Regions from separate parts of the Bacillus sp. CZDM1 genome, predicted to be linked through region 3. Evidence: predicted binding sites of a transcription regulator. Region 3 holds the regulator's gene; each other region holds the start of a gene.
The links. Region 3 encodes Rex, which represses fermentation and respiration genes when NADH is low (regulators of the CRP and FNR family bind a similar motif). Its sites were predicted from a motif close to TTGTGAAATATTTCACAA; they were not measured.

Region 1 (3,712 bases), on a different contig from region 3:
TATTATTGGCTTCGGCCTTGGCGCTCTTGCTCAAATTGACCCTGTGGTTTCAAACAATAGTGCCTTATCGACCGCCGTCCTTATCGGAACTGTTGTCGGATCTAACGCACCTGATTTTGACTTTATGTATCGATTGAAGGGGAAAAGCAGTTATTTAAAAAATCACCGGGGGTGGTCACACTCACTGCCAGCCATCCCTATATGGAGCATGCTTACTACTTCAGCCATTTTGCCATTCCTCCAAGTCAGCTCTATTTCACACTTATTCTTATGGGTCCTGCTTGCCGTTATTTTACATGTTCTTTTAGATTTGTTTAATGTAAATGGTACACAGGCATTACGCCCATTTTCTACAAAATGGCTATCCTTAGATTTCCTCCCTTTAGTTGATCCATATATCATTATGCTCCATGTCCTTGGATTTAGTTTGCTTCCTTTTTTTGATACAGGGAGAGTCTTTTCTTTCGTTTATTTAGGAATTGTCCTTTACCTTTTCATTCGGATGATATCTACTCACTATACGAAATGGAAGCTTAAACAGCATTTTCAAAATGCACTTCAGATAAAAATGATTCCTAAAACAGCTGCTTTCCACTGGAATATTATGATTGAAACCAGTCAAGACTTTTTATTTGGGTCATTCTCGAAGGGAGACTTATGGATAGAGCACACCTTTTCAAAGAAAATAGACTACCCTGGTTTGGTTTTAAACAGCAGCAAAGATCAGCAGGTTGACAGCTTCCTTAGAAGCACCCATTTTGCCTACCCTTTTGTTCAAAAAAGAAAAAACGGCTATTTTATTTACTGGAAAGACCTTCGTTTTCGGTCCAAGAAATTTTTTCCGAAGCTTGCCATCACGTTCATATCTTTAGATGATAAAAACCAAGTTTCCTATACTGGCAAACTAACCTCTATTAAACACTACAAAAAGGTCATTAAAAAATTGGAGACATCCATAAAATAAATGCCTGAGCCCCTAGCTTATAGGGGCTCAGGCATTTATTACTTTACGGAAGCTCTGGTTTTGTATATATCGGCGGCTCTCCACCTAAGGTTTTTAGAAAAGCCAATAAATCTGCTTTCTCTTGGTCTGTTAAGCCAATAGGACTCATAAATTTTTGGATAAAAAAGCTCTTATCGGGGTGGTCATCGCCGCCACGGTCATAGTAATCAATTACTTCTTCAAGTGTAGTAAGACTGCCATCCCGCATGTATGGAGCAGTATGAGTTATTCCATATAATCCAGGCGTACGAATTCGGCCTAAATCCCCTTCCTGCTCTGTAACCGCTTTTCGGCCTTCGTCTTCAGTATTGAGTCCGATATTGTAAAAATTGTTATCAGATAGGTTGGGTCCATTGTGGCAGGTCACACAAAAGGCTTTTCCTGTGAACAATCGGAGTCCACTGATCTCTTGTTTCGTTAATGCCTCTGTTTCCCCTTCCAGGAACCTGTCGTAAGGAGTATCGTTTACAACAATTTGCCTTTGGAAAGCAGCAAGGGCTTTTGCAATATTTTGTTCTGTTACTCCTTCATTAAATGCCGCTTGGAAACGTTCTCGATAGCCTTTTATGGCTGATAATTCTTTAATAAGTTCATCAATCGGCTGGTTCATTTCATCAGGATTTTGAATCGGTCCCAGTGCTTGCTCCTCTAGAGAAGCCGCTCGGCCATCCCAAAAGTTGGACGTGTAATAACCGGAATTAATGACAGTTGGGCTGTTCCTTGCACCATTACCGCCTGTATATTTATCAAAAGTCGGTTTTGCGTCGCCATAACCCAAATTTGGGTCATGACAAGCAGCACAGCTAACCTGATTATTCCCTGAAAGTCTCGGATCAAAAAATAACGCTCGACCAAGTTCAAGCACTTCCGGCTTCATCGGATTATCCTCAGGAATCGGTATATCTCCAATAGGTACAAGTGTCGTATGATTACGAAGACTGTCTAGAAGCTCCTCTGGAGTTATCTCACTGTTTTGTACTGCCTCCTGGTTCTCTGATGGAAGATTTGTCGGAGCCTTTACCTTCTCCTTCTCTCCACATGCCGACAATCCAATACATATTAATAAAGTAAAAACCGCGCCCTTCACTATCCTTCTTTTCATATTAGAGTGCTCCTCTAGTTTATTTATCTTATCACCATTATAAAATTGGTTTTAATAAAAAAGAGCACCCGAATGTGAAGAAATTAGCAAACAATTTCTGATATTTTTTTGTTCAAAAAAAGTTCACATTCATAGGAATTATAGCCCCAAAGGGTCATATGAAATAATGGTGATTTTAACTAATTTAGTAGTATAAAGGTCTTTCTCAGGAAGGAATTTTTTTATTATGAAGGTTATTATGTCGTTTTTTATTATTTTTGGTTTGATGTCTTTACTAAATAGCAGGGAGGTTTTTGCTGATCAGACACTTCAATCAAGAATTGATTCAACCATGGAAGGCGGTACTCTTTATTTGAAAAAGGGAGTTTACCACGAACCGATCGTTCTAGATAAGCCCATTGTACTAGTTGGCGAAAAGGGAGCCACTTTCCAATCCTGTTCCACCAAGCCAATGATTACTGTAACTGGTCAAGACGTTAGCCTTATAGGGATTGCAATAGTGAGCTGTCCTAAAGACGAAAGCCCCGCGGCTATCTTAGTCAGCGGTCAAAATCATTTACTTGAGGATTTAACAATCGTAACTCCAATACGAGGAATCCAGTTCGATAATACTGAAAAATCGATGGTGCGAAATATAACGATCTCGGGGCAAGGCAGTGAAAATGGGGTTGACTTGTGGCAATCAAATTCTAATAGATTTGAACGTATTCAAATGAAACATGTCGAAGACGGATTCTATATGGAAAATAGCCACCATAACACCTTTATAGAAAATACCGTTCAGAATTCAAGATACGGATTTCACATTATGTTTTCAAATTATATATCTATTAGAGATAACATTTCTAAGCAAAATTTTACAGGTGCCATGATTATGGGCACCAAAGGTTCCCTCATTGAGGCAAATAAATTAACGGATAATAACCAGAATGTGAATGCACAGGGACTTCTACTCTATGATATTCATGAATCTGCCATTCGCAAAAATACCATATCAACGAATCGAGTTGGAATGTATATGGAGGATTCAAACAACAATGAAATCGTCAGCAACAATTTTACTGCCAACTTTATCGGAGCCCAAATAACCAAAATTGAAAATAATCGAATCACAAACAATTCCTTTTCTAGCAATGTAAATGAGATACAAGCAAAAGAAGAGACCCATAATATCATCGAAAATAACTACTGGGATGCAGCTTTGAAGCTTGATACAGATGGGGATAGAATAAGTAACCTTCCATACCGGGCCGATCCATATTTTCTTAATCTATCAAAGGACGTTCCGGCTTATCAATTATTTTTTCAACACCCTGGAATGTTATTGCTGCAAAAAATGTTAAAGAGTCCGGAAAGTGTCCTTGTAGCGGATGATAGCCCTTTAATGAAGAACAATATCCATTTTGATATCAAACAGGAAACTAGCCGTTCTATCTCATGGATGATCAGTATGTTCATGATTATTAGTAGTCTACTATTTATCTATTTAGGGAGGAAAAAAATATGAACCGCTATATCTTAAAAATAATTCTAATTACAATCCTTGCATTATTGATGATCACCGGCTGTGGAAACGAAAAAATAAAACCTGAGGCTATTCATGAAGA
Region 2 (3,712 bases), on a different contig from region 3:
GGTACAACCCTATCCAGTATGATAAAAGCAAAATTGAAGCCTTATGACCTATTAGACTACTTAAAAACACACCCAATGGTAAAACCAATGCTCGCAGGTGGGGAGTCTGCAGAGTATCTAGCACACCTGATTCCTGAAGGTGGATATCGCTCGGTACCAAAAGTAGCTGGTAATGGTGTAGTGGTTGTAGGAGACGCTGCACAGCTTGTTAATGCGATTCATCGTGAAGGTTCAAACATGGCGATGCACTCCGGCTTATTGGCCGCTGAAACTGTAATTGAGGCGAAGTACCGTGGAGATTTCTCGGAATCCAGCTTAAATCTCTACCGTCAAAAGCTTTATGATAGCTTCATAATCAAAGATTTAGAGAAATATAAAGACGCAACACATACATTTGAGAATAATCCGCAATATTTTAAAGAGTATGTTCCGATGATGAATAAAGCGATGAGCAAATTCTTCACTGTAGATGGAACACCGAAACGGGATAAACAAAAGGAAATTATGAAGAGTGTAACATCAGAAAGAGGAACGATTAAGGTAATTCAAGATATTTATCGAGCTTGGAAGGCGGTGAAATAATGTCAACTAAGAATATCGAAGAAAAACAGTACCTTCTTCGTTTTAAAGCTGATACGAAGTCACATTTAACCGTAATGGATGATGATATTTGTGCCACAAAATGCCCAGATAAAATTTGTACCATTTTCTGTCCAGCTGAAGTATACAAGTGGGAAGGTTTAAGGATGCAGGTCGGTTATGAGGGCTGTCACGAATGCGGCAGCTGCCGTATAGGCTGCCCGTACCAAAATATCAAATGGGAATATCCAAAGGGTGGACATGGAATTGTGTTCCGTCTAGCATAATATTAAAGGTGTTGCTTGCGGTTGCGAGCAGCACCTGTTTTTATTCATATGTAATTTGATTTCACTATTTGTAGGTTTATTCACAAGTGAGGGTAAAAAGAAGGTGAAGCAGAAGGGGATATTTTTTTGAGGCTTAACTAATTTTTTCTTGTAGGTTTAAGGTGGAAAGCTGATCTAGTTTACTTGTTGCAGCCAATGAGCATGCAAGCTCATGTGCACGATCCATAGAATTCATAATTGGAGAACAATAGAAAGGTCTCTTCCAATTAAAATCACCATCATAATTAGAGTGATAGATACTTACCTTCCAATGATAGTATATCTTTGCCTGTGGGAGCTGCACTCCTTCAACAGCAATGAGCCAATGTGTAGAAGGTGAATCAATATCATAAGATTCGTATTCCTTTATTGCCAGTAGGTCATTGAAACCGATTGGTATCAACGCCTTTTGATAAAAGTCATGATAATTAGGGGTTTTCATGTTCTTGCCCTCCCTTTTTAGTTCTAACTATATTATATGCTAGTTTATGAGATTTTTTGATGGTAAATGTTAAAATTTTTCGAAAATTAAAAGCGCCTTCATATCATTTTCCTTAATTTGTATAGATGTGACCGGTGTCACAACATTTTAAATGACATACTTTTATACTAAAAACAAGTTAATGAATAAGAGGTGTATGCAGATGAGTGGCTGTATGAGCAGTTTTGGAGGAATGGCTCCTGTAGAACTAAGTAAAGGACTAAATCAATTAAAGTCAGAGCATCCTCCGTTAATAACACAATTAGAGGGATTATTCAAATTAACCAAGCAAATCGAAGAGGATTCTACTAGTGATAATACCTTTGCAGAATTGATCATGAAGGTTAATGAATTTAAGGCAGCACTCGATCCACATTCAGAACGGGAAGAAGGAGTTCTATTTCCAATGATGGGTGTATATATAGGCACAACCTCTGGACCGATTGCTGTTATGGAATATGAACATGATCAAGCGAAGGCAAAAATTCACGAATTTCTAGAAAAAGCTGATAGCAACCAAACAGTGGAGGAAAAGAAAAACTTAGCTGAATTAGTTAAGAATGCTTACTCCATTTTAACGGAGCACTTTGCTAAAGAAGAAAATGTCCTCTTCCCTATGGCAGAGCGTATGCTATCAGATGATGAAAAAGAAGAGCTTTACCAAAAAATTCAAGAAATAAAATAAGGATGGGGCCAACCCATCCTTTTTCTAATTCTCATGATTCCATTTTTGGACCATTTGATCACTTGGAAGAAGGAAGGCCAATAATCCAAGCAATGGCAGAAAACCAATCGAAGAAACCATGGCAGACATACTAAATAAATCTGCTATAAATCCAAGTCCTACGGAACCGATAGCCCCCATACCAAAGGCGAGTCCAACGGTTAGTCCAGACATTGTCCCGATTTTCCCAGGTACAAGCTCTTGTGCAAACACCACCGTAACTGAAAAATTGGTCATTAAAATAAATCCTGTAAGCGTAAGAAAGATAAATGCAATAAAAGATGGTACAAAAGGAATAAGAATAGAAAATGGTATAGTCAGTAACATGGAAATAGATATTAATTTTTTCTTCCCGAATCGGTCAGCCAGCGGGCCGCCAAAAAAAGTACCAAAGGCGCCAGCAATTAAAAACGCAAATAGGAAAAGCTGTGATTCCTTAATCGTCAGGGAGTATTCTTCTATAGCAAAAAAAGCGTAAAAATTAGTCATTCCCGATATATACCATGATCTTGCAAATATCAGTAATAGAATTAAAAATAGTGATTGTTTAACCTTTTTTGAAAGACCAGTTTTATTAGATGACATTGAATTTTTCTTTTTTATTAAAGGCAGGTTTTCAACTAATCTCTGTTTATACCAATTAGCGATGTAGATTAATAACAATACTGCCAATGCAGCAACAAGCGAAAACCATGAAGCACCTTGCTGTCCGAGTGGGACAAGGATGAGTGCTGTGATTAGTGGAGCTAATGCCTGCCCCGTATTACCGCCCACTTGATAAATGGATTGTGCCAGTCCTCTTCGCTTCCCTGCGGCCATATAGGCTACCCTTGATCCTTCAGGATGGAAAACAGCTGACCCAAGTCCAATAAAAATGACTGAAAGAACGATCATACCGAAGGAAGGGGCAAACGCCATTCCAAGAACACCACCCAATGTTAAGGTAAGTCCTATTGGTAGTACGAAGGGCATTGGTCTTTTATCTGTGACGAATCCAACTACTGGCTGTAGCACAGACGAAACCATATTTAAGGAAAAGGCAATAATTCCAAGTTGAGTAAAGGATAACCCCATTGATTTTTCTAGAATTGGAAACATAGCTGGGACAACAGCTTGTATGGCATCATTAAGTAAATGACAAAGCCCGATGATAAAAAGAATATTAAACATTGTTGCGTCTGATGTTTTTGGTGCTTTTGCTGTTACTGCTGCTGGTTGACTCATATTTCACCTCGTTTATATTATATCAATCTTTTAATAACCTTATCTTACATAAAATCTGTAAAAATGAGAAACGGATTGTTTCAAAGTTCGGAATAATTAAATATAATTAAGTGGACAGTACCGATTGTAAGAATAGGTTAAATTGACATCAACTCAAAATTTTCTTATAATAATCTTGAAGTCGAGATAATAAGAAAAGCGGAAGCGCCTTGGCGCTGCAGCTAGACAATAAGAAAAGCGGAAGCTTAATAAAAAGGATGAGTTTTTATGGAAAATGATTCAGTATCTCAATCGTTGAAGCTATTTATTGTTCTCTCAAGAGCATATAAGGCGATTAATGAACATGTTAATAAAGTGATTCAAGCAAGTGGCTTGAAC
Region 3 (3,712 bases):
TCTCGTCTCCTAAGGGACGGTCCATTAATTCCATTTTCTCCAACTTTTTACGCCGGCTTTGAGCGCGCTTGGTCGTCGATGCACGCGCTAGGTTACGCTGGATAAAATCCTGAAGATCCGAAACTTCCTGCTGCTGCTTTTCATATACTTTTAAATCACGTTCATAATTTGCCGCTTTTTGATCTAGATAGGAGCTATAGTTTCCGATAAATTTTTGAATTTGTCTCCGTGAAACTTCATAAACCTGTGTGACCACTTTATCCAAAAAGTAGCGGTCATGGGACACGATTAAGATGGCCCCGTCATAGCCTTGTAAGTATTGCTCCAGCCACGTAAGTGTATCGATATCGAGATGGTTTGTAGGCTCATCCAAAATTAATATATCGGGCTTCGTTAAAAGGAGTTTCCCTAATGCTAGACGAGTCTTCTGACCGCCGCTTAAGCTGGATATCATTAATGAGTTATTGCGGAAATTTAAACCGTGGAGGATAGAGCGAATATCTGCTTCGTACTGATAGCCTCCCTGTTCTTTAAATCTCACTTGCAGTTCATCATATTCTTTTAAAATTCGGTCGTAGCGGGCACTATCCTCCATAGCGGCAGGATCCGACATCGAAACCTCTAAATGTCGAAGTGTCTTTTCCATACTTCTAAGTGGTTCGAAAACGGTTAGCATTTCATCCCAAATCGACAAGTTTGATTCTAATCCGGTATTCTGTGCTAAATAACCAATGCTTACTCCCTTTGGCTTAATAATTTCTCCGCCATCATGGGACAGGTGCCCGGCTATAATTTTCAATAATGTCGATTTCCCTGCTCCGTTTCGCCCCACAAGTGCAACGCGGTCCCGCGTTTGTAATTCTAGTTTTATATTCGATAAAATTAGGTCTGCACCATAATATTTTGCTAGTTGATTCACTTGTAATAAAATCATTGTTTTTCACCTCAATCACTAAAATAAGTGTACCTTATTCGAAGAAAGTCGGCAATAAAGTGTCTTGGTGTTGGGGAAAATAAGAGAATATCTCTTAAGAAAAAAATGTAAATATTTTATCATTCGCTCAAGGTTTCACAGACAAATTTCGAAAAATATAGTATGATTTTATGGGAGGATACTGTTTATGTCTGAATTTACTCATTTTAACGAAGAAGGAAGAGCGAAAATGGTGGATGTTAGCGATAAGCCAGAAACGGCCCGTACGGCACTAGCTCATTCCAGTATTACGGTCAGTAAAGAAATTTATGATAAAATAACAAATAACGAAATGAAAAAAGGCGATGTTCTTGCTGTGGCTCAAGTGGCTGCAGTAATGGGAGCAAAGAAGACCTGGGATTTGATCCCGATGTGTCACCCGATTCCTTTAACAGGGGTAAATATATCCTTCTCATGGGAAAAGGAACATGATACCGCATATACATTAAATATTGCCGCTGCTGTCAAAACAAAAGGAAATACAGGTGTTGAAATGGAAGCGTTAACAGCTGCTTCCACATGTGCATTAACGGTTTATGACATGTGTAAAGCAGTAGATAAAGGTATGGTTATAGGAAAAACATATTTGGTTGAAAAAACGGGTGGGAAAAACGGAGATTTCCATAGGACGGAACAAGTTAGATAAATGATCAAACTATTTATAGGGGGTGGGAGAATATGAGTAATGAAACAATGAAAATACCACAAGCGACAGCAAAACGGCTGCCCTTATATTATCGATTTTTAAAGAATCTACATTCTTCCGGTAAACAGAGGGTTTCTTCTGCAGAACTAAGTGAGGCAGTGAAGGTGGATTCGGCAACGATTCGCCGGGATTTTTCTTATTTTGGAGCCTTAGGAAAAAAGGGATATGGCTATAATGTCAATTATTTATTAACGTTCTTTCGGAAAACATTAGATCAAGATGAATTAACGAAAGTAGCGTTAATTGGTGTAGGTAATCTTGGCACAGCCTTTTTAAATTATAATTTTTTAAAAAATAATAATACAAGAATTGAATGTGCCTTTGATGTGGATCCGAATAAGATGGGTACAACGATTCGTGATGTACCAGTGTTTCATATGGATGAGCTGGAGAAGGTTTTAAGCAATGATGATGTTCATGTAGCCATTCTGACTGTACCTGCTCCTGTGGCACAAATGATTACCGATAGACTTGTACATTCCAATATTAAGGCAATCCTGAATTTTACTCCTGCCAGACTGAATGTGCCGCCATCGATTCGCGTGCATCATATTGACTTGGCTGTCGAATTACAATCACTTATTTACTTCCTGAAGCACTACCCAACAGAGGAAACAGAAGAATAAGAGTAAAGACCTTTTCACGTATATAGTGAGAAGGTCTTTTTTTGTCGGATAAAAATATAGATGGAAACTTTACAAACGTAACAGTGTTATGTTACATTCGTTCTATGAAAGGGGTTTTCATTATGAGCGAGGAATTAATTTCGAAGAAGGATTTGTTGGATTTAGCCGGAATATCTTATGGGCAATTATATAGATGGAAACGAAAAGACCTTATACCTGAGGATTGGTTTATTAGAAAATCAACCTTTACAGGTCAAGAAACATTCTTTCCGAAAGTTAAGATCTTAGAACGAATTAATAAAATTCAACTTATGAAAGAAAACCTTTCTTTAGATGAACTAGCTGATATGTTTTCACCGAATATGGCTGATTTGCAGCTGGAGAAAGATGAATTAGTAAAGCGTAACATTGTTTCAAATACAGTGCTTGATTATTATTTAGAAATAGAAAAGGGCGGTCCTGCGTTTAATTTTTCACGAATCCTTGAAGTGTATGTTTTAGAAAAGCTGCTTCAATCAGGTGAAATTAATTTGGATGAAGGAAAAATGCTGTTACAGGTTTTACTAGACAATAAGTCAGTGATTAAGCAAAAGAACGCAGAATTGGTGATCACTCGGAAATTAGGTGTTTCATCTTGTCTATTACTTATTAATACAGAGAACTTCCAATTTGAACGGGGCACAAAAATAGTCACCCAGCTATCGCTAATGGCATGTATGGAAGAAATTAAATCGAAATTATTATAAAGGAGAATCAAATGGAGACGAAAAAAAGGGGAGACTTGCTCATAAATGGCTTTGGATCATCAAATGGCGGATCATTCAATACGGTCAGTATAAATGGTAAAGGCAGTGTTACAGGTGATGTGGAATGCTCGGAACTGGATTTTAATGGTTCAGGTTCAGTAACTGGGAACGTTGTTGTGAATCATGCGCGGATTAATGGACACGGAAAGATTAAAGGCAATATGGAGAGTCAGGTTCTAAGAGTTGATGGGACGGCGGGAGTGATAGGAAACCTGATTGTAAAGGAGCTGAAGGTATCAGGCAAAGTGAATGTCGGAGGGAAAATGAAAGGGGATGAAATAAAGATAAGAGGCAGGTTAACGGTGGGAGAAGATTGTGAAGCAGAAACGTTTAAAGCAGAATCACAATTTAGTATCGGCGGCTTGTTAAATGCTGATTTAGTGGATATCACTATTTTTGCTGATTGCCATGCAAAAGAGATTGGCGGTCAAACCATCCTAATAAAGCAAAAAAACTCACTTTTAGGCTTTTTTAAACCTTTTGTACGTACCCAATTGAAAACGGAATGTATTGAAGGGGATAAAATTGAGATTGAAAACACCAAGGCTGGGATTGTCCGTGGTAAAAATGTAGTAGTTGGAGCTAATTGCGAAATTGATGT
Region 4 (3,712 bases), on a different contig from region 3:
AGACATTATGCTTGACCCCTTTTTTCGATAAGTACTTCGAGATTAGTTCAGATGTTTCGATTGCTACCGTACCAACAAGAACAGGCTGACCCTTTTGATTGCGTTCAGCAATATCCTCGACAACAGCACGGAATTTACCATCCATAGAGGAATAAATTAAATCGGGACGATCATCACGAGCGATCGGTCTATTGGTCGGAATCACAATAACGTTCATATTATAAATGTTACGGAATTCTTCTTCTTCCGTTTTCGCCGTACCTGTCATACCTGCAAGCTTTTCGTACATTCTAAAATAGTTTTGGAAGGTAATCGTAGCCATTGTCATACTTTCGTTTTGAACTTCCAAACCTTCTTTTGCTTCAATTGCCTGATGTAAACCTTCACTATAGCGGCGGCCCTTCATTAAACGACCGGTAAACTGGTCAACGATGATGATTTCACCATCTTGAACAACATAGTCAATATCAAGGTGCATACTGACATTTGCCTTCAGGGCCTGGTTAATATGATGATTCAAAGTAACATGTGACATATCAAAAAGATTCTCTATTCCAAAAGCACGCTCTGATTTACTGATTCCTTCCTCAGTCAGCATTACGCCTTTTGTTTTTTCATCATAGGTATAATCCGTATCTTTGGTCAATGTTCGAACAAATGCATTTGCTTGAATATAAAGAACCGCCGACTTTTGAGCAGTCCCAGAAATAATCAATGGTGTACGTGCTTCATCGATTAAAATGGAGTCAACCTCGTCAATTACCGCATAAAAAAGTGGCTTCTGTACTTTTTGTTCCTTATATAAGACCATGTTATCGCGCAAATAATCGAAGCCAAACTCATTGTTTGTACCATATGTAATGTCACAGGCATAGGCTTCCTGTTTTTCTTCCTTAGACATGCTGTTTAAGTTTAAACCAACCGTTAGTCCTAGAAATTGATAAAGTTGTCCCATTTCGTTGGCGTCACGGCTTGCCAAGTATTCGTTGACGGTAACAACGTGAACACCTTTTCCAGAAAGGGCATTCAAATAAACCGGCATGGTAGCGGTTAAAGTTTTACCTTCACCAGTCTTCATCTCCGAGATATTCCCCTCGTGGAGAGAAATCCCTCCCATTAACTGAACATGGTACGGATATAAGCCGAGCACCCGGCGAGCACCTTCACGTACGACTGCAAAGGCTTCTACTAGTAGATCATCTAGTGATTCACCTTTTTGATAGCGAAGCTTAAACTCTTCTGTTTTTTCACGGAGCTGTTCGTCGCTAAGGTTTTCCGTTTCAGCAGCTAGTACGTCAATTTGTTTCGCCATTTTGTCCAGCCGTTTCAGCTCGCGCTTATTGAGGTCGAACACTTTATTTAAAATCCCCATCATATGATGAAACGCTCCTTTATATCTGATTTATCCTACTTAGTAAATTCGCTTTAAGATAAAGAAAATCCTATCAAAATACACGATAAATATCCTTTATATCTTACCACTTCCAATTTAGAGTGACAACATTGTTACCGTTTTAGCCATATTTACAAAAAAGTGAATCTTCGAAACCTATCAGTTCACTAAAATCTCCTATTTCAAAATTGTCTAATATTTGTATGCAACCGTAATTCAAGTTTTGAGATGAATATGCAGTTTATTTGAATGAATATGTACTATTTTGTATAAAAATTAATCATTGTACTGGTTTATAACTTGGTTAGATTGTTAACTAAACTCTTAATTATCAACGTTCGCGTGTTGTTTTTAGGGAGAAAGTCTCACGGCTGTATTATGAAAAAATATTCACAAATTGTACATTGGAAAATACTCTTGCAATGTTAGATACTACCATTAGAGAGGTTAAACTTAGATAAATATAGAGAGAAAAATCCAAAATGGGAAGGGTGAGTCAAGTGGCTTTTTGGGGGAAGAAAGATAAAGAGAAACCCGAATCTAGAGAGAGTAAAAAGAAGCCTGGACTTTTTCGTAGACTCTGGCAGAAATTTAGAAACATAGACTGGAAGGATCCAGTAAATAGGTGGAAAGCATTATTTGTCGCCCTAATCGGGTCTATTGTCATTTTTGGAGGCGGATACGGAGTTCTTTCCTTTACGAACTCGCCATCATTCTGTTCCAGCTGTCATGAGATGGCTCCAGAGGTTACAACGTTCACCGCAAGCGCTCACAGTGAAATCACCTGTGTACAGTGCCACATCAAACCTGGGTTTGTAAACATGATTACCCACAAAGTGATTTCATTAAAAGAAGTATATCACCACGTAATGGGAATTCCAGAACAAATCGTTCAAACCGAGCATGAAGCGGTCTCTGATGAAAACTGTTTACAGTGTCACTCCAAAAACCGTCTAGTTACCGCATCAAAGGACTTAATTGTTAACCACAAAGGACACATCGAAGAAGGCGTTCCATGTATCAGCTGTCACTCCGGTGTAGCACATGCGAAAATCGCTGCCCGTGGTATTAATACAGAAGAAGTTCGCGGTCATTGGACAGATGATGTAGCACAGCAAATGATGGAACAAAAATACCTAGCACCAAACATGGGTACATGTATTGACTGTCACGATAAAGTGAATAACGGTGAAAAACCATGGAAAGATGTTGCTTATCTTGTTCCGCCAAATCCAGAACATTTAGAAGAAGCAGCGAAAGAAGAAGCAAAGAGCACTACTAGTGAGGTAAAGCATGATGCAACAACTGAGGAAGAGGCGGCAGAAGCAGTTGCAGCACATACCGAAAAAACACAAGCGATTATTTTAGAAGCAGTTGGAAAGCAAACGAAAGATGTGAAGCTTTCTATGGCATGCGAAACTTGCCATCAAAGAGTGAAAGTTCCAGAAAATCATAGAGTTGCAAACTGGGGCGGCGAACACGGTGGTACAGCCCTTCAGGAGCTAGACACATGTGTAGACTGTCACCAGGATTCTAAATGGATTCGAGATATTCCTAAGGAAGACCTAATGTCTATGTTAAAAATGGCTGAGGTTAAAGAAGAGGATAAAGAACACAAATATACAGCAAATATTAACGTTGTAAGAGAACAATCTCGTATCAATAAGTTCTGTAGTGCTTGTCATGGTGAACGCCCTGAAAGCCATGAAAAGAGTAATTACTGGTTAGTAGGTCACGCGAAAAATGCATTATCTCCTGAGCAAAAGGCTGAGTGCTTTGTCTGTCATGATCGTCAAGAACCAAAACCAGGTTCCACAGATGTTGCAGCACCAACAGATGTGTACTGCGAATACTGTCATAGAACCGGTTTTAAGGATGATGTAAAGAATTAGAGACTTTAAATAGGAGGGTATATATGTGGAAGAAGAACGTGTAGAACAAACCCCCCCTCCCCGGAAAGGCTACAAATTATTTAAATATTTAACAGTAGCAGTAATGTTTATCGTTGTATTTTTCTCATTAGGGTTAATTGGAGTAGAAACCACCTCTAGTCAGGAGTTCTGCTCCTCCTGCCATGAAATGAAACCACAGTATTTTACATTGAAGGCATCTAGTCATAGTGAAGTTGATTGCGTTAGCTGCCATGTTCAACCAGGAGCTGGAAATTACGTTAAATCAAAGGCAAATGGGGTAGTTGAACTATATAAGAAGCAGACGGACTCTTATGTCGCACCAATTAAAATGCCAAACCTGATTCCGGATGAAGCCTGCGAACGGTGTCACAATATGAATGCCCGCAGTGTCACTCCTTCTGGGGAT

Region 1: the regulator Rex is predicted to act here: its motif matches at 2,178-2,195, upstream of ACY3XC_RS21660 (cytochrome-c peroxidase).
Region 2: the regulator Rex is predicted to act here: its motif matches at 1,473-1,490, upstream of ACY3XC_RS08070 (hemerythrin domain-containing protein).
Region 4: the regulator Rex is predicted to act here: its motif matches at 1,772-1,789, upstream of ACY3XC_RS13025 (cytochrome c3 family protein).

Annotation. Positions count from the first base shown of each region.
Region 1 covers NZ_JBUESO010000010.1:150,683-154,394, reverse strand. The annotation lists gene ACY3XC_RS21665 (metal-dependent hydrolase) at 1-964, shown strand, start outside; gene ACY3XC_RS21660 (cytochrome-c peroxidase) at 1,008-2,105, opposite strand; gene ACY3XC_RS21655 (right-handed parallel beta-helix repeat-containing protein) at 2,332-3,612, shown strand; gene ACY3XC_RS21650 (nitrous oxide reductase accessory protein NosL) at 3,609-3,712, shown strand, end outside.
Region 2 covers NZ_JBUESO010000003.1:79,888-83,599, forward strand. The annotation lists gene ACY3XC_RS08055 (FAD-dependent oxidoreductase) at 1-582, shown strand, start outside; gene ACY3XC_RS08060 (ferredoxin family protein) at 582-866, shown strand; gene ACY3XC_RS08065 (hypothetical protein) at 1,000-1,347, opposite strand; gene ACY3XC_RS08070 (hemerythrin domain-containing protein) at 1,544-2,071, shown strand; gene ACY3XC_RS08075 (MFS transporter) at 2,096-3,334, opposite strand; gene ACY3XC_RS08080 (MarR family winged helix-turn-helix transcriptional regulator) at 3,602-3,712, shown strand, end outside.
Region 3 covers NZ_JBUESO010000013.1:5,124-8,835, forward strand. The annotation lists gene ACY3XC_RS23000 (ABC-F family ATP-binding cassette domain-containing protein) at 1-934, opposite strand, end outside; gene moaC (cyclic pyranopterin monophosphate synthase MoaC) at 1,122-1,619, shown strand; gene ACY3XC_RS23010 (redox-sensing transcriptional repressor Rex) at 1,652-2,305, shown strand; gene ACY3XC_RS23015 (YhbD family protein) at 2,428-3,051, shown strand; gene ACY3XC_RS23020 (polymer-forming cytoskeletal protein) at 3,063-3,712, shown strand, end outside.
Region 4 covers NZ_JBUESO010000005.1:77,344-81,055, forward strand. The annotation lists gene secA (preprotein translocase subunit SecA) at 1-1,375, opposite strand, end outside; gene ACY3XC_RS13025 (cytochrome c3 family protein) at 1,894-3,285, shown strand; gene ACY3XC_RS13030 (cytochrome c3 family protein) at 3,311-3,712, shown strand, end outside.